4 regions of the Pseudomonas sp. NPDC087803 genome follow, and region 2 is predicted to be linked to each of the others. Evidence: predicted binding sites of a transcription regulator. Region 2 holds the regulator's gene; each other region holds the start of a gene.
The links. The regulator FliA, encoded in region 2, starts transcription of late flagellar genes. The targets are predictions, from matches to a motif close to CTAAAGTTTNNNNNNNNNNNGCCGNTAA.
Positions count from the first base shown of each region.

Region 1: ACIOUG_RS17195 (methyl-accepting chemotaxis protein) is a predicted target of FliA. The motif match lies at 3,312-3,339, and genes of this name have one in related genera.
Region 3: ACIOUG_RS25785 (methyl-accepting chemotaxis protein) is a predicted target of FliA. The motif match lies at 3,302-3,329, and genes of this name have one in related genera.
Region 4: ACIOUG_RS00905 (methyl-accepting chemotaxis protein) is a predicted target of FliA. The motif match lies at 2,757-2,784, and genes of this name have one in related genera.

Region 1 covers NZ_JBIUVO010000034.1:39,081-44,255, reverse strand. Annotated here, with positions in the region: gene ACIOUG_RS17215 (dienelactone hydrolase family protein) at 1-592, shown strand, start outside; gene ACIOUG_RS17210 (pirin family protein) at 739-1,602, opposite strand; gene ACIOUG_RS17205 (OsmC family protein) at 1,664-2,080, opposite strand; gene ACIOUG_RS17200 (amidohydrolase family protein) at 2,210-3,265, shown strand; gene ACIOUG_RS17195 (methyl-accepting chemotaxis protein) at 3,396-5,021, shown strand; gene ACIOUG_RS17190 (DUF3108 domain-containing protein) at 5,174-5,175, opposite strand, start outside.
Region 2 covers NZ_JBIUVO010000084.1:377-5,551, reverse strand. Annotated here, with positions in the region: gene flhF (flagellar biosynthesis protein FlhF) at 1-430, shown strand, start outside; gene fleN (flagellar synthesis regulator FleN) at 544-1,374, shown strand; gene fliA (RNA polymerase sigma factor FliA) at 1,371-2,111, shown strand; gene ACIOUG_RS24800 (chemotaxis response regulator CheY) at 2,278-2,649, shown strand; gene ACIOUG_RS24795 (protein phosphatase CheZ) at 2,667-3,455, shown strand; partial or broken gene ACIOUG_RS24790 (chemotaxis protein CheA) at 3,510-5,175, shown strand, end outside.
Region 3 covers NZ_JBIUVO010000100.1:1,864-7,038, forward strand. Annotated here, with positions in the region: gene ACIOUG_RS25780 (YifB family Mg chelatase-like AAA ATPase) at 1-1,114, shown strand, start outside; gene ACIOUG_RS25785 (methyl-accepting chemotaxis protein) at 1,220-3,196, opposite strand; gene ACIOUG_RS25790 (LysR substrate-binding domain-containing protein) at 3,380-4,300, opposite strand; gene ACIOUG_RS25795 (NorM family multidrug efflux MATE transporter) at 4,460-5,175, shown strand, end outside.
Region 4 covers NZ_JBIUVO010000001.1:216,486-221,660, reverse strand. Annotated here, with positions in the region: gene ACIOUG_RS00915 (AAA family ATPase) at 1-268, opposite strand, end outside; gene pnuC (nicotinamide riboside transporter PnuC) at 265-828, opposite strand; gene ACIOUG_RS00905 (methyl-accepting chemotaxis protein) at 995-2,629, opposite strand; gene ACIOUG_RS00900 (undecaprenyl-diphosphate phosphatase) at 2,931-3,761, shown strand; gene ACIOUG_RS00895 (DUF1294 domain-containing protein) at 3,758-4,186, shown strand; gene ACIOUG_RS00890 (MmcQ/YjbR family DNA-binding protein) at 4,319-4,678, opposite strand; gene ACIOUG_RS00885 (LysR substrate-binding domain-containing protein) at 4,675-5,175, opposite strand, start outside.

The DNA.
Region 1 (5,175 bases), on a different contig from region 2:
CGGTGCCGAGGAGATCGCCAAGTCGGTCGCGGCCAAGGGCTACGTGGTGTTGATTGCTGACGTGTATGGTCAGGCCGTGCGCCCGCAGAACGCTGACGAGGCCGGCGCGGCGATGATGCCGCTGAAGAACGACCGGGCACTGCTGCGCAAGCGCATGCAGGCCGCGTTCGAACAACTGCAGAGTCAGGGTGAGGCCGCGGTCGATACCTCGAAACTGGCGGTGTTCGGCTTCTGCTTCGGCGGCTGCTGTGCGCTGGATCTGGCGCGCACCGGTGCGCCAGTGAAGGCCGCCGTATCGTTCCACGGTACGCTGGATTCGCCGAACCCGGCGGACGCGAAGAACATCAAGGGCTCGGTGCTGGTGCTGCATGGTGCTTCCGACCCGTTGGTGCCGACAGAGCAGCTGCCGGCGTTTGAAGATGAGATGAACGCGGCGAAGGTCGATTGGCAGTTGCTAAGCTACGGCGGTGCGGTGCACTCGTTCACCGATCCGCATGCCAATGTGCCGGGCAAGATGATGTACGACGCGAAGACCGCCAAGCGTGCATTCAAGTCGATGCATGACTTGCTGGAAGAAGTGTTCCAGGGCTGATTTTTTCGTCGCCTGTACTGGCCTCTTCGCGAGCAAGCCCGCTCCCACAGGGGAATTGTGGTGTGTACTCAGAACTCATGCACACCACAATTCCCCCTGTGGGAGCGGGCTTGCTCGCGAAGGCTTACTAACCAGCGACCCAACACTCAGGGCAGTTCGATCCGCTCGACTTCCCCCGGCACCGTCGGCCAATCCCCGGCCGCCCATTTGCGCCGTGCCTCATCGATCGCCACCGGATCGCTCGCAACAAAATTCCAGTTGATCCGCCGTGGCCCGTCCAGCGCTGCGCCGCCAAACACCACCGCGTGCACATCGCTCTCGGCAAACAGGCTCATCTCTTCCCCGGCCGGCAATACCGCCAGCGCATGGGGTTCGAGGGGCTCGCCATTCAACTGCGCATCCCCGCTCAGCACATAAACAGCGCGTTCCGCATGTTCGATCGGAATCAGCAGTGTGGTCGCGGTCTGCATCTTCACTTCGGCGTACAGCGTAGGAGAAAGCACCGGTACCGGTGATTCCAGGCAAAAGCCTGACCCGGCGATCATCCGAATCTGCACGCCAAGGTTATCGCTGACCGGCAGGGTTGCCGCCGGGTGATGGCTGTAGTGTCCCGGGCCATGCTCGTGATCCTTGGGCGAGGCCAGCCAGATCTGCAAGCCGTGCATGCTGAAGCTTTGTTCCCACAGCGCCTGCGGCGTACGTTCGACGTGGGCAATCGCACTGCCGGCGGTCATCCAGCTGACATCGCCGGCGCTGACCACCTGATCGGAGCCGAGGCTGTCCTTGTGCTGGATCTGTCCTTCGAACAGGTAGGTCAGGGTCGACAGGCCGATGTGCGGATGCTGGCGGATGTTCATGCCTTTTCCCGCCGGATAAACCGTCTCGAGCATGTGGTCGAAAAACACGAACGGCCCGACGCTGCGGCATTTGGCTGACGGTAGCGGGCGCAGGATCGGCTGGCCTTCGACGTCTTCGGCGCGCGGGCGGATGATCAGGGGTTGCGTATCCATGGTGGATTCCAGGCTGAGCGGGTGATGCCAGAAGCATAACCCGCCGCTGGCTAGAGGGTGATTACTGGCTGTCGAAGCCTTGTGGGGCGTGGGTTTCGATGCTGACGTCGGTGCTGGTCATCAGTTTGTGGATCGGGCAACGATCGGCGACGCGCAACAGTTCTTCACGCTGGGCATCGGTGAGAACACCCTTGAGGGTAAGCGTCACGTGCAGCACGTATTTGCCTTTCTGCTCTTCGCTGTTGTCGCGTTTGACCTCGACACCGACGCCGGTCAGCGGGATGTCTTTCTTCTTCGCGTACATCTTCAGGGTCAGGGCCTTGCAGGCACCAAGCGCGGCGTCGAAGTAGTCGTGCGGTTCGGGGGCCGAGCCTTCGCCGCCGGCAGACTTCGGTACATCGGCAAACAATTCGTGGTCATCAATCTGTACGGTGTGACGAAAACCTTCGGCGGAGACGGTATTGACGGTAACGGTCATGGCAACCTCACTGGCAGTAGGAAAAAGTCGTTCGATCAAAAAAGACCTTGCAGTTATAGAGCATTCCTACAGAGCCGCGTTCCACTTTCCTGCAGGATGAACCCTTGTCATCGGATCAAGGTCTAGGCTATGCCTACCTGCCGGAGATTACTTGTGTCCTTGTTTCGTTTGAGTCTTGCCTGCCTGCTGGCATTTGCCGGTAGCGCCAGCGCCCGCGATTACACCTACAGCGATGCGCACCTGCATTACGTGGATTTTTTCCAGGAAACCGCCGGCATGGCGAAATTGCTCACGGCCATGCAGGACAATTCCATCGACCATGTGATGATTTCCGGGATTCCCGTGGCGAAGAAATGGCATGAGGACGAACCCAAGCGTCCGCGCTATTACGCCGGCGATGACGCTGATGCCTACTGGTACAGCGCCACCGACGTGATCGTTGCCGATGCCGTGCAAAAGCTGACTGCGGAGCAGCGTCAGCACTTCCATCCGTTCCTCTCGGGCTTTAACCCCAATGACAAGAACTCCGCCGCGCATATTCAACGCATGCTCGACCTCTATCCGGGGCTGTGGCAGGGCATTGGCGAAGTGTTCACCCGCCATGATGATCTGACCGCGCTGACCGCCGGCGACACGCCACGGGCCAATAACGAAGCGATGACCCGCATCTATCACCTGGCCGCCGAAAACGATCTGCCGGTGATGCTGCATTCCAACATCACCTCCAAGCGTGAGAAGAATCCGCTGTACCTGAAGGAAATCGAAGAACCCCTGCGTAATCACCCGCACACGCGGTTCATCTGGGCTCACGCCGGCACCAGTGCGGAAATCCATCGGCACCAGACGCAGCTGAAGTTCCTCCTGCCGACGGTGAGCCGGATGCTTGAGGCTTATCCGAATCTGTTCATTGATCTGTCGTGGAGCATGCTCACGCCGTATCTGCTGGACGAGCAGGGCAAGCCGCGAGCGGAATGGCTGGCATTGGTCGAGAAATACCCTGAGCGCTTCATGGTTGGTTCGGATGTTGTAGGCCGATTCAACAAGCTCGGTAAGGAAATGCACAGTTTCACGCCGTTCCTTGATGCCTTGCCTGAAGACGTGGCGCGTAAAGTCGCCCGGGATAACTTCCTGGCGATATTGCCGCGAACAGCGGCAAAGTCCGGGAAAACGGCGCTGAATCGTTAATGCCGAGGGTTCGAAGTATCAAGGCCATTTGATATCACGTTTTCGTCTTACGCAAATTTGCGCCGGGCCGATACCTTCTAAAGCAACCAGCTGCAGGGTTGATGCAGCGCTTTTGGAAGGAACCAGAGTCATGAGCATCCGTAGTCTGAATATCGCGCCGCGTGCCGGCCTGGGTTTTGGTGTGTTGGCGTTGATGGTGTTTGCCCTGGGGGCATTCGCCCTGCTGCAAATGTCGAACATGCGCGCCCAGTCTGATGAGGTCGATAACAACTGGCTGCCGAGCGTGATGGCGGTCGGCGAGATGAGTCAGGACATGCTGCGCCTGCGGGCGCTGACCATGCGCCTGTTGCTCAATCGTGATCCGCAGGCGCTGGAGCAGAACGTCAACAAGCTCAATGAGCTGCGTGGCGTGCTGAGCGAGGCGCAGCAGCGCTACGACGTTCTGATCGTATTGCCCGAGGAGCGAAAACTGTTCGACCGCTTCAAGCTCGCCGAGCACAAGTACCTGGAGTTTCAGGCGCAGGTCATGCAGTTGTCGGCGCAGAATCGCGTTGAGGAGGCTGCAGCGATCCTCAACGGGCAGATGAGCCCGTTGGCCGACGACATGGCGGTGACTCTCAAAGAACTGGTCGAGCTGAACAAACACAACGCGAATCTCGCCACCGAAGCCGCGCGACTGGTGTTTATCAATTCGCGCGTGTGGGTCGGGGTGATGATTGGCGTTACCGCGCTGATCACCATCGCTCTGGCGTTGCTGCTGACCCGCAGCATCGTCCTGCCGCTGGCGCAGTCGCTGGGCGTGGCGGAAGTGGTGGCCGGTGGCGATCTGACCGGCGATATCAGTATTTCCGGCAAGGACGAACCGGCGCGACTGCTGCAGGCGTTGAAGAGCATGCAGCACAACCTGCGCGACACCATCCGGCAGATTTCCGAGTCGTCCAGCCAGTTGGCCTCGGCCTCGGAAGAACTCAGTTGCGTCACCGAAGACGCCACGCGCGGGTTGCATCAGCAAAGTCTGGAGATCGAGCAGGCGGCGACGGCGGTCAATCAGATGACTGCCGCCGTGGAAGAGGTGGCGAGCAATGCAGTGGCGACTTCCGAGGCGTCGCGCGAGTCTGATCGCATTGCCCAGCATGGGCGCGAGCAGGTCCGGCAGACAGTGACTTCAATCCAGTCGCTGGCCGAGGATGTCGGCTCCAACGCGGCGCAGGTGGAGGATCTGGCGCAGAAGGTTCATGGCATCAGCAAGGTGCTCGACGTGATTCGCTCGATTGCCGAGCAGACCAATCTGCTGGCGTTGAATGCGGCGATCGAGGCGGCGCGGGCGGGCGACGCCGGTCGCGGCTTCGCAGTGGTGGCGGATGAAGTGCGGGCGTTGGCGCATCGCACCCAGCAATCGACCCAGGAAATCGAGCAGATGATCGGTGGTATTCAGCAGGGCACCGATTCGGCGGTGGGTTCGATGCAGCAGAGCAGCATTCGTGCGAATTCGACGCTTGAACTGGCCAAGGCTGCGGGCGTGGCGCTGGAGGAAATTGCTTCGGCGTTCACCTTGATCAATGAGCGCAATCTGGTGATCGCCAGTGCCTCGGAGGAGCAGGCGGCAGTCGCTCGTGAGGTGGACCGCAATCTGATGAACATTCGTGACTTGGCGACGCAGACCTCGGCCGGGGCGAATCAGACCAGTGCGGCGAGCCAGGAGTTGTCGCGGCTGGCGGTGGATTTGAACAATATGGTGGCCAGGTTTTCGGTCTGAACCGGTTCCTGTTGGAGCTGCGGCACGCTGCGATCTGTTGATTCTGCTTCAAGATCAAAAGATCGCAGCGTGCCGCAGCTCCTACAGGGGGGGGAGAAATCGCAGGCACAAAAAAGCCCCGCATCTGCGGGGCTTTTCGGTGTAGCGGCGGATT
Region 2 (5,175 bases):
CAAACGCGTGGTGCTGATTGACACCGCTGGCTTGCAGGCCAGCGACCCGGCACTGCGCATGCAGCTGGAAAGTCTGGCCGGGCGTGGCATCCGTTCAAAAAATTATCTGGTCCTGGCAACCACCAGCCAGAAACAGGTTCTAACCGCCGCTTATCACAGTTACAAGCGTTGCGGGCTTGCCGGCTGCATCCTGACTAAACTGGATGAGACGGCCAGCCTCGGCGAAGTGTTGAGCCTGGCGATCAGTCATGAATTGCCGGTCGCGTACCTGACCGACGGCCCACGGATTCCGGATGATCTGCATCTGCCGCGCCGTCATCAATTGGTCAGCCGCGCCGTCAGCGTGCAAATGCAGGAAGAACCCAGCGAAGAAGCCATGGCTGACATGTTCGCTGATATCTACCACAGCCCGACCAAGCAGGTTGGCTGAGGTAATGAACAGTTTTTGTACCTACATCGATGGTCTGCCATGCATTGTTCCGGTTGAGAACGCGCAGCCAGTAATGTGGCCTCCGTCTATGCAAGACAAGGTAAAGAAATAACATGGGCAGCATGCATCCCGTACAGGTGATCGCGGTGACCGGCGGCAAAGGTGGCGTCGGCAAGACTAACGTGTCAGTGAACTTGTCTCTGGCGCTGGCAGAGCTTGGCCGTCGGGTCATGCTGCTGGACGCCGATCTGGGGCTGGCGAACGTCGACGTTCTGCTGGGACTGACCCCCAAACGCACTTTGGCCGATGTCATCGAAGGCCGCTGTGAGCTGCGCGACGTGCTGTTGCAGGGCCCCGGCGGGATCCGCATCGTGCCGGCCGCTTCCGGCACCCAGAGCATGGTGCACCTGAGCCCGGCACAACACGCCGGTCTGATTCAGGCCTTCAGCGACATCGGCGACAACCTCGATGTGCTGGTGATCGACACCGCTGCGGGTATTGGTGACTCGGTAGTCAGTTTTGTCCGCGCCGCGCAGGAAGTGTTGCTGGTGGTCTGCGACGAGCCGACCTCGATCACCGACGCCTACGCGCTGATCAAACTGCTCAACCGCGACTACGGCATGAACCGCTTCCGCGTCCTCGCCAACATGGCGCAGAGCCCGCAGGAAGGCCGCAACCTGTTCGCCAAGTTGACCAAGGTCACGGATCGCTTCCTCGACGTCGCCTTACAATACGTCGGCGCGGTGCCGTACGACGAAAGCGTGCGCAAGGCAGTGCAGAAGCAGCGAGCGGTCTATGAAGCCTTTCCGCGTTCCAAGTGCGCGCTGGCGTTCAAGGCGATCGCGCAGAAGGTCGATACCTGGCCGCTGCCTGCCAACCCGCGCGGTCACCTGGAGTTTTTCGTCGAGCGCCTCGTGCAGCAAACGGCAGGGCCTGTGCTATGACCGCCAGCGGTATGAACTACTACAAGAAGTCAGCACGTGACGCGCAGTACGAGTTGATCGAGCGTTACGCGCCACTGGTCAAGCGCATTGCCTATCACCTGCTGGCGCGCTTGCCGGCGAGTGTGCAGGTGGAAGACCTGATTCAGGCCGGGATGATCGGCCTGCTCGAAGTCTCGACCAAATACGACGCCAGCAAAGGCGCCAGTTTCGAAACGTACGCGGGCATCCGGATCCGCGGCGCGATGCTCGATGAAGTGCGCAAGGGGGACTGGGCGCCACGCTCGGTTCACCGCAACACCCGTATGGTCAGTGACGCAATTCGTTCAATTGAAGCTAAAACCGGCCGTGATGCTAAAGATCACGAGGTTGCGGCCGAACTCCAATTGAGTCTCGACGATTACTACGGGATTTTGAATGACACCCTGGGCAGCCGCTTGTTCAGTTTCGACGACCTGTTGCAGGACGGCGAACACGAAGGGCTGCACGAGGATGGCGCGAGTGCTCATCTTGAGCCGTCACGCGATCTGGAAGATGAACGCTTCCAGGCGGCGCTGGCGGACGCGATTGCCAATTTGCCGGAGCGTGAGCGACTGGTGTTGGCGCTGTACTACGACGAAGAGCTGAACCTCAAGGAGATCGGTGAAGTCCTTGGCGTCAGTGAATCGCGGGTCAGCCAGTTACTCAGCCAGTGCGCGGCCCGTTTGCGGGGGCGTTTGGGGGAGTGGCGAGCGCGCTGAAGGCAGTGTGGGGACACTGCGAACGAGGCTGGTGCGGTGATGAACGGCACCGGTCTTGCTCTGTTGTGCTCCAGACAGTCTTCGAGTGCTGCGCCGATTGATTGAAGTGGCGCGTCCAGGTGCTGGGCGCGTTTAAGACTGCTTGGAGGTCGAATTGAACAAAGACATGAAAATCCTCATCGTTGATGACTTCTCAACGATGCGGCGGATCATCAAGAACCTGCTGCGCGATCTCGGGTTCACCAACACCGTCGAGGCCGACGATGGCACTACCGCCATTCCGGTACTCAACAGCGGCAGCATCGACTTTCTGGTAACGGACTGGAACATGCCGGGCATGACCGGTATCGACTTGCTGCGCCACGTGCGTGCCGATGAAAAACTCAAGCATCTGCCCGTGCTGATGGTGACCGCTGAAGCCAAGCGCGAGCAAATCATCGAGGCTGCTCAGGCCGGTGTGAACGGCTACGTGGTCAAACCTTTCACGGCTCAGGCGTTGAAAGACAAAATCGAGAAGATTTTCGAACGCATCGGCTGATGACGCGCGGGGGAGCTATGGAGCATAACGAATCTTCACAGGGCGATTTCGAGTCGACCCTGAAAAAACACGCGGTCGAACTGGTCGAGAGCCTTGAAAAAGGCAGGTTCGGCGACGCTGTGCAACTGATCCATGAGCTCAATCAGACCCGTGACCGCGGCCTGTATCAGGAAGTGGGCAAGCTCACACGCGAACTGCACAGTGCGATCGTCAATTTCCAGATCGATCCGCACATGCCGCAGGCCGAGGAAGTGTCGCAAATCACCGACGCCACCGAACGCCTGGGCTATGTGGTCAAGCTGACCGAAGCCGCGGCCAACCGCACCATGGATCTGGTGGAAAGCGCCACGCCGGTGGTCAATGGCCTGGCCGATGAAGCCCAGGCCTTGAGCACCGACTGGGGGCGCTTCATGCGTCGTGAAGTCGGAGCTGAAGAGTTCCGCGAGCTGGCGCGCCGGGTCGACGGTTTTCTGTCACGCAGCAGCACGGACAACCGTGCGGTGTCGAGCAACCTCAACGACATCCTGCTGGCTCAGGATTACCAGGACCTCACCGGTCAGGTGATCAAGCGTGTGACCCAACTGGTCACCGAAGTCGAAAGCAATTTGCTCAAACTCGTACTCATGGCCAGTCAGGTTGACCGCTTTGCGGGCATCGAACACGACCGTGCCGCGATGCTTGCGGAAAAAGATCCACAAAAACATCTCTCGCAGGGTGAAGGTCCGCAGATTCATGCCGATAAACGAGAAGACGTTGTGTCCGGTCAGGACGATGTGGACGATTTGTTATCCAGCCTTGGATTCTAGAGTTTTGGAATTTTAGGTTTTTTGGGTTTTTAGACCTGTAGGAGCACCCCATTAATGAGCTTCGGCGCCGATGAAGAGATCCTTCAGGATTTCCTGGTTGAGGCCGGCGAGATTCTTGAGCAACTGTCCGAACAACTGGTCGAGCTGGAAAGCCGCCCGGATGACGCAGACCTGCTCAACGCAATTTTTCGCGGTTTCCACACTGTAAAAGGGGGCGCCGGCTTCCTTCAGCTCAACGAGCTGGTGGAGTGCTGTCACATCGCCGAAAACGTGTTCGACATCCTGCGCAAGGGTGAGCGTCGCGTTGATGCAGAACTGATGGACGTGGTGCTTGAAGCACTGGACGCGGTGAACAGCATGTTCAGCGAAGTCCGTGAACGTGCACCGATCACGGCGGCCACTCCGGAACTGCTGGCCGCGCTGGCGCGTCTGGCCGAGCCGCAAGCGGCCGACGAAGCCCCGGTTTCGCCAGTGGCCGAGATGATCGAAGAACTGGTCGTCGAAGGCGACTCGAGCGATTCGGGCGACATCACCGATAACGAATTTGAACAGCTGCTGGATTCGCTGAACGCCGTCAAGGCCGAAGCCGAAGCCCCGGCCGCTGCTGCACCGGCGCCGACTGCCGATACGGCTGCCAGCGATGAAATCACCGACGCTGAATTCGAGTCGTTGCTCGATCAGTTGCACGGCAAAGGCCAGTTCGCGGCGGATGCCGTGGCACCGGCAGCGGCCACTCCGGCGGCACCGGCTGCCGGTGACAGCTCGGACATCACCGACGACGAATTCGAAGCACTGCTCGATCAGTTGCATGGCAAGGGCAACTTTGCCGTTGAAGCACTCGAGTCGGCGATTGCCTCGGCACCGGCTGCGCCAGCCGCTCCGGTCGCTGCTGCCGCCGGCAGTGATCTGATCAGCGATCACGAGTTCGAATCGCTGCTCGACGAGTTGCACGGCAAAGGCAAGTTCACCGATGTCGGCGCCGCTGCTGCGGGCACCGCGTCGACCGTGGCGACGCCAGCTGCCAAGGCTGCGGTCGCTCCGGCTGCTGCACCGAAGGCAGCGCCCAAGCCTGAGCCAAAAGCCGAAGCGCCAAAACCGGCTGCCGCTGCTGCACCGGCTCCGGCCCGCGCCGCCGCTGCTCCGCCGCCGGAAAAACCGGCCAGCGAAGCCGAGACCACCGTGCGGGTCGATACCGCGCGTCTCGACGAAATCATGAACATGGTTGGCGAGCTGGTGCTGGTGCGTAACCGCCTGGTGCGCCTGGGTCTCAACAGCGGCGACGAAGCCATGTCCAAGGCCGTGTCGAACCTCGACGTGGTCACGGCTGACTTGCAGACCGCGGTGATGAAGACCCGGATGCAGCCGATCAAGAAGGTCTTCGGGCGCTTCCCGCGTCTGGTTCGCGACCTCGCGCGTCAGCTCAAGAAAGAGATCAACCTGGAACTGGTGGGTGAAGAAACCGACCTCGACAAAAACCTTGTCGAGGCCCTGGCCGACCCGCTGGTCCACTTGGTGCGCAACGCGGTCGACCACGGCATCGAGTCGCCAGAAGAACGCGAAGCGTCGGGCAAGGCCCGCGGTGGTCGCGTGGTACTGGCCGCCGAGCAGGAAGGCGATCACATCCTGTTGTCGATCTCTGACGACGGCAAGGGCATGGACCCGAACGTCCTGCGTTCGATCGCGGTAAAACGCGGTGTGATGGACAAGGACGCGGCCGATC
Region 3 (5,175 bases), on a different contig from region 2:
GGCGGCGCGCAAGGCCGGGCGGGCACTGGTGGTGCCGCGGGCGAATGCCGAGGAGGCTTGCCTGGCCTCGGGATTGAAGGTGTTTGCGGTGGATCATCTGCTCGAGGCGGTGGCGCATTTCAACGGGCATACGCCGGTTGAGCCTTATGTGTCGGACGGGCTGATCCATGCGGCGAAACCTTATCCCGACCTCAATGAAGTGCAAGGTCAGCTGGCCGCGAAACGGGCGCTGCTGATTGCCGCGGCGGGCGCGCACAACCTGCTGTTCAGTGGGCCACCGGGGACTGGCAAAACCTTGCTGGCGAGCCGCTTGCCGGGGCTGCTGCCGCCGCTGTCCGAATGCGAAGCGCTGGAAGTGGCGGCGATTCAATCGGTCGCCAGCGGCGTACCGCTGACCCATTGGCCACAACGACCGTTTCGCCAACCCCACCATTCGGCATCCGGTCCGGCGCTGGTCGGCGGCAGCTCGAAACCGCAACCCGGCGAAATCACCCTCGCCCACCACGGCGTGCTGTTTCTCGACGAGCTGCCGGAGTTCGATCGCAAGGTGCTTGAGGTACTGCGCGAGCCTCTGGAGTCGGGACATATCGTGATCGCCCGAGCCAAGGATCGCGTGCGTTTTCCGGCGCGCTTTCAACTGGTGGCAGCGATGAATCCCTGTCCCTGTGGATATCTTGGCGAGCCCAGCGGCAAGTGTTCGTGCACACCGGACATGGTGCAGCGCTATCGCAACAAGCTGTCAGGGCCGCTGCTGGACCGGATCGATTTGCACCTGACGGTGGCGCGGGAAGCGACAGCGCTGAACCCGCAAGTGAAGCCGGGAGATGACAGTGCCAGCGCTGCGGCCCTGGTGGCCGAAGCTCGCGAACGGCAGCAGAAACGGCAGGGCTGTGCCAATGCCTTTCTCGATCTGCCGGGGTTGAAGCGCCACTGCAGGTTGTCCACAGCCGATGAAAAATGGCTGGAGTCGGCGTGCGAGCGCCTGATTCTGTCGCTGCGTTCGGCGCATCGGTTGCTGAAGGTCGCGCGGACACTGGCGGATCTGCAACACGCCAATGACATCAGCCGTGAACATCTGGCCGAAGCGCTGCAGTATCGGCCGGCGACTCAGTAAATGCCAGGACCCTGTCAGCCCCATTCGCGAGCAAGCCCGCTCCCACAGGGTCAGCGAGAATCCTGTGGGAGCGGGCTTGCTTGCGAAGACTGTGTCAGCGACAACTCAACGAAAGCGATCAACCTCGGAACGCAAATCCGCCGCCAGCTTCTCCAGCTCTTTAGCCGTAACGGCCAGGTTCGACACGACCTCCCGCTGCTCACTGTTGGCCAGCGCAATGCTCTGCAGATTGCTGCTCAGCAAAGTAGCCGTGCTGCTCTGCTCCTGCGTCGCCGTGGTAATCGCCGCAAACTGCTGCCCCGCCGAACGGCTCTGCTCATCGATCCGCGCCAGCGCCGACGCCACGTTGGCGTTGCGCGACAGGCCTTCCTGCATCAGCAGGTTGCCCTGCTCCATGGTGCTGATGGCGTTGCCGGTTTCCTGCTGGATGCTGTGAATCATCCCGGAGATTTCGTCGGTGGCCTGACGGGTGCGCGAAGCGAGGTTGCGCACCTCATCGGCCACCACGGCGAAGCCACGCCCCTGCTCACCGGCACGCGCTGCTTCGATGGCCGCGTTGAGCGCCAGCAGGTTGGTCTGTTCGGCAATCGAGGTGATCACGCTGACAATGCCGCCGATTTCCTGGGAACGCTGACCGAGAGTGTTGATCACGGTAGCCGTGGTGTTCAACGCGCCAGCGATCTGCTCCAGCGAGGACGACGCCTCTTGCATCGAGCTGCGCCCGATCTGCGTTTGCTGAGCGTTTTCCTGAGCCAGGCGCTGGGTCGCGCCCATGTTGTCGGCGATGTTCAGCGAGGTGGCGCTGAACTCTTCCACCGCGCCGGCCATGCTGGTGATTTCGCCGGACTGCTGCTCCATGCCTTCGTAGGCACCACCGGACAAACCAGACAATGCCTGGGCGCGGCTGTTGACCTCTTCCGAGGAGCGGCGGATGTGCTCGACCATGGTCGACAGCGCCTGGCTCATCTGGTTGAACGCACGGGACAACTGTCCGATCTCGTCGTTGCTCGACACGTTCAGGCGCACGCTCAGATCACCGGCACCCAGCGCTTCGGCCTGACGGACCAGGTCGCCCAGCGGTTGCAACTTGCTGCGCAGCAGCCACATCGCCGCGCCCACCGCGATCAACATCGCCAGCAGGCTGCCGATGGCCAGTTGGGTGCCGACGCTCCAGGTCACCGCGCGAATCTCGGATTTCGGCATGCTCGCCACCACCGACCACGGGCCGCCCTCGAACGGCACGGCAATGCTGTAGAAATCTTCGCCGCTGTCGCTCCAGAACTCGCCCTTGCCTGGGGTCTTGGCCAAGCCGTTGATCACCGGCACCGCTTGATCCAGCGCCTGCACCCCCGCAGGCGCAACCAGCCATTTGTTTTGCTCATCGAGCAACGCCAGCGAACCGTTCTGACCGATACGGAAGCGCTTGAGATTGGCGAACTGGGCATTCTGCGCATCGGTGTAATCGAAGCCGACGAACAGCACCGCAATCACCTTGCCGCTGCCATCGCGCACCGGGGTGTATTGAGTCATGTAGGAACGATCGAACAGCAGGGCGCGACCAACGTAACCCTGCCCGGCCATCAACTTCGCGTAGGCCGGATGCGCGTGATCGAGCAAGGTGCCGATAGCGCGCGTGCCGTCCTGTTTGGTCAGGGAGGTGCTGACCCGCACGAAGTCTTCGCCACTACGCACGAACAGCGTGGCGACGCCGGCAGTCATCTGCTTGAACTCGTCAACTTCCTTGAAGTTGTTGTTCAACACTTCGCTGCCCAGGTGCAGGCCCGGGGTTTGAGTACCTGCAACCGTCACCGGCTCATCCGGGTGAATGCTCAGGCCCGCGCTGAAGCGCTTCTCGAACAGCCCGCTCAAGCGCTGGGTGCTCTCGCGCAGCGTGCCGTGGAAGGTGCTCAACTGGTCGGCCAGCAGCCGTGCCTCACTGGCGAGGTGCTCTTCACGGGTGGCAAGGTTGGCGGTATCCAGCGAACGCAGGGCGAACACCGTACTGCCGCTGATGACAATCGCCAGTATCACAGCGAGCGCGAGGCCCAGCTGCGAGGCGATCCGGGCGCGAGGTTGAGACATGAACAGCTCCTGGCCGAACATTTCGATCCTCCTTGATCGCTGCTCGGATAATTTCTAATAGTGGGGGTGAAGCGTGGTAACCGGCACGACGGTTCCACATGCACGTATTCGGCGGTACATCCGAATACTTGAGCGGACAACAGGGTTATGGCACAAGGCCGGCATTGTGCGGGCTCGAACGATTCAGCTCAAGCGCTTGACCGCCGGCAACGCCATGGCGCGCACTTCGCCTTGCAGGAAGTCGCTGAGGCGGCGCAAACGATCACCTCCGGGACGGGTTTTCGGCCACACCAGGTAATAATTCAGTCCACTGGCGACCGCGGTCGGCCATGGCAGGCTCAGTCTGCCTTGCGCCACATCCTCAGCGACCATCAACAAATCCCCCATCGACACCCCGTAACCTCGGGCGGCAGCGATCATCCCCAGCTCGAGGGTATCGAACACCTGCCCCCCCTTGAGCGACACCTGATCGGACAGCCCCATGTGCTCCAGCCAACTGCGCCAGTCGCGCCGATCCGGGGTCGGGTGCAGCAGTTCGGTGGAAGCCAGCCGCGCAACATCCCACGGCTGATCATTCAGCAGATTGGGCGCGCCCACCGGTATCAGCTCTTCGGGAAACAACAGGCTGGCTTCCCAGTCCGGCGGAAAATGCCCGTCACTGAGCAGCACGGCGCAGTCGAACGGTTCGTTGTTGAAGTCCACCGAATCGACGTCCATCCAGGCGCTGGTCAGCTGGACCTCGTTGCCCGGCTGCAGATGGCGAAAGCGGCTGAGTCGCGCCAGCAGCCAGCGCATGGTCAGGGTCGACGGCGCTTTCATGCGCAGGATGTCGTCTTCGGCGCGCAAGGTGTTGCAGGCGCGCTCCAGTGCCGCGAAACCATCGCGAATGCCGGGCAACAGCATCCGCGCCGATTCCGTCAGTTGCAGGTTGCGTCCGCTGCGGTGAAACAGCTTGCAGGCGAAATGTTCTTCCAGCGTCTTGATATGCCGGCTGACTGCACTCTGGGTGATCGACAATTCCTCGGCCGCGCGGGTGAACGAGCTGTGCCGCGCCGCTGCTTCGAATGCGCGCAGGGCATACAAGGGAGGAAGGCGACGGGACATACACAAAGCTCCTTTAGCGGCATCCGGCCAACCCGGCGGTTTTTTCTCATGATGAGTTTTAATCATGCCACCCATCCTTTTTATCCTTTTGTGCAAACCCTGCCAAGCGCCGAGAATCGACGGTCTCTTGTTCCCTCTGATTGATGGGTGGTGATGACCATGCAGCATCCTGTGCGTACCGAACTCTGGGCCATCCTGCGGCTGGCGGGGCCGCTGATCGCTTCACAGTTGGCGCACATGCTGATGGTGCTGACCGACACCTTGATGATGGCGCGCCTCAGTCCCGAAGCCCTGGCCGGCGGCGGACTGGGGGCGGCGAGTTATTCGTTCGTGTCGATCTTCTGCATCGGTGTGATTGCAGCGGTCGGCACCCTGGTCGCGATCCGTAAGGGCGCGGGCGACATCATCGGCGCGGCCCGCCTGACCCAGGCCGGGTTGTGGCTGGCGTGGCTGATGGCGCTCGGCGCCGGGTTGCTGCTGTGGAATCTGAAACCGGTGTTGCTGCTGTTCGGCCAGACCGAAACCAACGTCCATGCCGCCGGTCAATTCCTCATCGCCCTGCCCTTCGCCCTGCCCGGCTACCTGAGCTTCATGGCCCTGCGCGGTTTCACCAGTGCAATCGGCCGGGCGACCCCGGTGATGGTCATCAGCCTCGGCGGCACCGTGGCCAACTTCCTGCTCAATTACGCACTGATCACCGGCATGTTCGGCCTGCCGAAACTGGGGTTGACCGGCATCGGTCTGGTCACGGCAATCGTTGCCAACTGCATGGCGCTGGCGCTCGCCTGGCACATCCGCCGGCATCCGGCGTATGACGCTTACCCGTTGCGCGTCGGCCTGTCGCGGCCAAATCGTCAGTATCTGAAAGAACTGTG
Region 4 (5,175 bases), on a different contig from region 2:
CAAACAGGGTCTGGCTCCAGAGGATATTGCTCAGCAGGTGAGTGTCGAGAATCAGCAGTTGCGGTTGCTGCGCTCGGGCCTGATCTTCCCATTGCAACTGCCCACGGGCGATAGCGGGAATGTCGTTCAGGCAGGTATCACGGGGATTCTGCTCGATGAACCAGCGCACGTATTCATCCACCCGCAGGCCGCCGAAGTGTTCCTGCAGGCCCGCCGCCAGCCAACTCTTGCCGGTGGATTCCGGGCCGGTGAGGACCACCACCTTCATCGCTGCAACGCCGGATCGGCGCGCCATTCCCGCCAGCCTTGCAGCGCAATCAGGGTGAACAGGGCGTACAGCGCGGCGGTGAGGTACAAGCCCTTATAAAGGAACAGACCGACGAAAATCACATCCAGCACGAACCACAGCGCCCAGCATTGCAGGCGTTTCTGCGCCATCCACAATTGCGCAACCAGGCTGAACGCTGTCAGCGCGGCGTCGAGCCACGGCTGCGCCGCGTCGGTCCAGTGCGCCATGGCCGCGCCCAGCAGCAGGCTGCCAAGTGCGCCGACACTCAGGCCGAGCAGGATCGAACGGCGGTCCAGACGAGTGACTTCGCGGCCGTCATGCATCGTCCCGGCACGGGTCCATTGCCACCAGCCGTAGACTTGCAACGCGGCGTAGATCACTTGCAGCAACATGTCCGAGTACAGCTTCACGTCATAGAAGATCCAGCTGTACAGCAACACCATGACCAGACCGATCGGCCAGCACCACGGATTCTGTTTGACCGTCAGCCAGACGGCGATCACACCGAGGGCGGCGGCAAACAGTTCAAGCCCGGACATGGGGGTTCCTTGGGGGAGTGCAAGAAGGGGCGCAATTGTACCCAAAAACCTGTGGGAGCGAGCCTGCTCGCGAAAGCGGTATTTCAGTAACGCAGATGTTGACTGACATTACGCCTTCGCGAGCAGGCTCGCTCCCACAAGGGTGGAGTGTCACAAGGGTGAGGGGTCAGACGCGGAACTGGCGCAGAAGCTGATTCAACTGTTCACTCAATTGCCCCAGTTTCACACTCGCCGCACTCGACTGCTCCGCCGCCAACGCGGTGCTGTGGGACAGGCCCGCCGCCTGCGTGACGTTCTGATTGATGTCCTCGACCACATGCGCCTGTTGCAAGGTGGCGCTGGCAATCGAGGCGTTCAAGCCATTGAGATTGCGCAGTGCCTGGCCGATGGCATTGAGGCTGGCACCGGCGAGGCCGGCTTGCTCAATGGTCAGTTGCGAGGCCTTGCTGCTGTCGCCAATGACCTTCACCGCCGCTTCGGAATGATTCTGCAGGCGCTCGATCATGGTCTGGATTTCCGCGGTCGACTTTTGCGTGCGCTGCGCCAGCAACCGAACTTCATCGGCCACCACCGCAAAGCCACGGCCCTGTTCACCGGCGCGGGCCGCTTCGATGGCCGCGTTGAGTGCCAGCAGGTTGGTCTGCTCGGCAATCGAACGGATCACCTCCAGCACGCTGCCGATCTGCGTGCTTTCCGCCGCCAAGGTGCGAATCACTTCGACCGCCTGATCAATGGTCCCGGACAACTTGTCGATCTGTTGCAGGCTGCCGTCGATGTTGATCTGGCCCTGCTGCGCCTGGGCTTCGGCGTCGCGCATTTCAGCGGCGGCATGTTCAGCGTTTTTCGCTACGTCCTGTACGCCGTAGGTGACCTCGTTGATGGCGGTCGCCACCAGTTCCATCTGTTGCGATTGCTGTTGGCTGCGTTGCTGGGCCTGGGTCGCATCGTTGCCCAGTTCGCTGGACGACTGGCCCAGCGCGCTGGCCGAAACCTGCAGGTCAGCGATGACCCGGCGCAACTTGGCGGTGAAGGCGTTGAAATGGTGCGCCAGTTGCGTGACTTCGTCCTGGCCGTGGGTATCGAGGCTGCGGGTCAGGTCGCTTTCGCCGCTGGCGATGTTGGCCATGGCATTCACGGTTTCCTGCAACGGACGCACGATGCTGCGCGCAATCAGGATCACCAGCAGGGCCATGATCACGGCGATCACCAGGCCGATCACCGAAGCCTTGATCACCTGACCCTGGAATTCGTTCTGCACATCGTCGATGTAAACCCCGGAACCGAGTACCCAGCCCCACGGCTCGAACAGTTTGACGTAGGAGGTTTTCGCCACCGGCTCGCTGGCGCCGGGTTTCGGCCAGCGGTAATCGACCATGCCCGCGCCCTGGCTTTTGGCGATCGCGACCATTTCGTTGAACACCGCGAAACCGTCCGGGTCACGGATCGCCGAGAGGTTCTGGCCTTCGAGCTTGGGGTTGGTCGGGTGCATGACCATCACGGGGGTGAGGTCGTTGATCCAGAAGTAATCGCTCTGGTCGTAGCGCAGGCCGCGAATGGCGGTCAGCGCCTGTTTCTGTGCGGCGTCGCGGGTGAGGGTGCCGGCGGTTTCCAGGTCATGGTAGTAGGTCAGCAGGCCGCTGGCGGTCTGCACCACATGCTGGGTTTTCTGCGCCTTGGCGTGATACAGGTCATCGTGGATCTGCTTGAGCATCAACACGCCCAAGGTCAACAACATGACCACGGCCACAATCAAAATGAGCCACAAGCGTCGGCTGATCGACACACTGCGCAAGCTGTTCATAACGCTGTCACTCCGATTTCTTTTTCTTGTAATAAATCAACGCCAGCATCCAACCACGTTTGGGTGATCGGGCATACGCGACCCAAGTCGTATAACGCCGCAGCACTATTAAAGCTTGTCTGTTAGGATTTCGGCCCCGCGCGAGAAAACCTGAATCCAAGTTGATATTTCACGGAATTTTGACCGTTTCGTGTGGATGCTGTGCGCGCGGAATCGGTACAGCAACAGACAGCTACGCTGATCGCAGTGAACGAAAAATATTATCGGGGCATGCCGCCGTGCATCGCTCTTTGGGGGACTGATGGATCTTTGGACCGCCTTGCAGGCACTGATTCTAGGAGTTGTAGAAGGGCTGACGGAGTTTTTGCCCATTTCCAGTACCGGACACCAGATCATTGTTGCCGACTTGCTCGACTTCGGCGGCGAACGGGCCATGGCGTTCAACATCATTATTCAGCTTGGTGCGATCCTCGCGGTGGTCTGGGAGTTTCGCCGCAAGATTCTCGACGTGGTGATTGGCTTGCCAACCCAGCCGAGTGCGCGGCGTTTTACTGCCAACCTGCTGATCGCGTTTCTGCCGGCGGTGGTGTTGGGGGTGATTTTTGCCGACCTGATTCACCAATACCTGTTCAATCCGATCACCGTCGCGACCGCGCTGGTGGTGGGCGGTGTGATCATGTTGTGGGCCGAACGCCGCCAGCATGAAGTGCACGCCGAAACCGTGGACCAGATCACCTGGAAGGACGCGCTGAAAGTCGGTTTCGCCCAATGTCTGGCGATGATTCCCGGCACTTCGCGTTCCGGCTCGACGATCATCGGCGGCCTGCTGTTCGGCCTGTCGCGCAAGACCGCGACCGAGTTCTCGTTCTTCCTGGCCATGCCGACCATGGTCGGTGCGGCGGTGTACTCCGGCTACAAGTATCGCCACCTGTTCGTGCCGGCGGATTTCCCGGTGTTCGCCATCGGTTTCATCACCGCGTTCGTCTTCGCAATGATTGCCGTGCGCGGTCTGCTCAAGTTCATCGCCAACCACAGCTACGCGGCGTTCGCCTGGTACCGGATCGTCTTCGGCCTGGTGATTCTGGCGACCTGGCAGTTCGGCTGGGTGGACTGGTCGGCGGCCAAACCATGAGTGATTCGCGCACGCGCCGCCCGCAGGGGCGCCCGCCCAGTGGCGGCATTCAGCATCTGAAACTGAAACTGGTGGTGCTGCTGATCGTCTGCGCACTGCCACTGTTCGGTTCGCTGTCGATGTTGCTGCACGGGATCTCGCGGGTGCCGCTGATCGCTTATGGCGTGGTCAGCGTGCTGGCGTTTTTCATGTACTGGGCAGACAAGCGCAAGGCCCGCGCCGATGCGTGGCGCACCCCGGAAAACATCCTGCATGCGCTGGAACTGGCCGGCGGCTGGCCCGGCGCGCTGATTGCCCAACAGGTGTTCCGGCACAAGACGCGCAAGGCGTCGTTTCAGATTCTATTCTGGGTGATCGTGGCGCTGCATCAGGTGTTCTGGATCGACCAGTTGTTTCTCGGTTCAAACCTGCTTTCACTGTTCTAAATCACCACAAGAAACCCTGTGGGAGCGGGCTTGCTCCGGGCGGCGTTCCGACGAATGCGGTGTGTCAGACAACATATTCGTCCATTGGCACAGCGCATTCGCGAGCAAGCCCGCTCCCACCAAAGTCAAAAGCTAAAGCAACAATCCAACCTGGGTTTTTTTGGGCAACTTGCCCACCACCAATTGATGCGACCGCTGCAGCAAGCCCTGCAGTTCCTCGGCGCCCAGCGGGTAGGGCGGATGCATGATGATCCACTGCGCCCGCGCCAGATAAGGTGCCGGGTGAATGCCAGGGCGGTCGCAATGGCCGAGAAACAGGTCCTTGTCGACCTTGAACGCCAATGAGTCTCCACGTAGCCCTTGCAAGGCGAACATCTTGTTGCCGGCAATCGAAAACACCCGCACGCCGCCCCACTTGTAATCCTCGCGCGCGCCCGGCAAGGCCAGGCAGAAGGCGGCGACCTGCGCTTCGTTCATCTTTCCCTGTTTCATAACAACCGCTCCCCGCACGCATTGAACGAATCGACCAGGTGATCGATCCACGCCCGCACCGCCGGCATCACCCCGCGCCGATGCGGATACACCGCTTGCAGCCAGCCGCCGGGCAACGACCATTCAGGCAACAGTTGCACCAGCGCGCCGCTCACCAGGTCGCCCTCGCAATACATCATCGGCAGCAGGGTAAACCCCTGGCCGGCCAGCACACAGGCCTTGCGCACGATGAAGTCATCAATGCCCAGCCGCGCTTCCATGTTCAGTTCGACGCTGTTGCCCTGTTGATCGAGCAAACGCAAGTGCACCATGCGATCGGCTTCCAGCGCGCCGAGCACCGGCAGGTTCTTCAGGTCCTGCGGGTGGGCGATGGTTTTGCCCTCGACAAAAGCCGGGCTGGCCACCACGACCATTTGCGCCTGACGCAGACGCCGGGTCACCAGCAACGGATCTTCATCGCCGAGTTCGCGCACCCGTAACGCAACGTCGAAACCTTC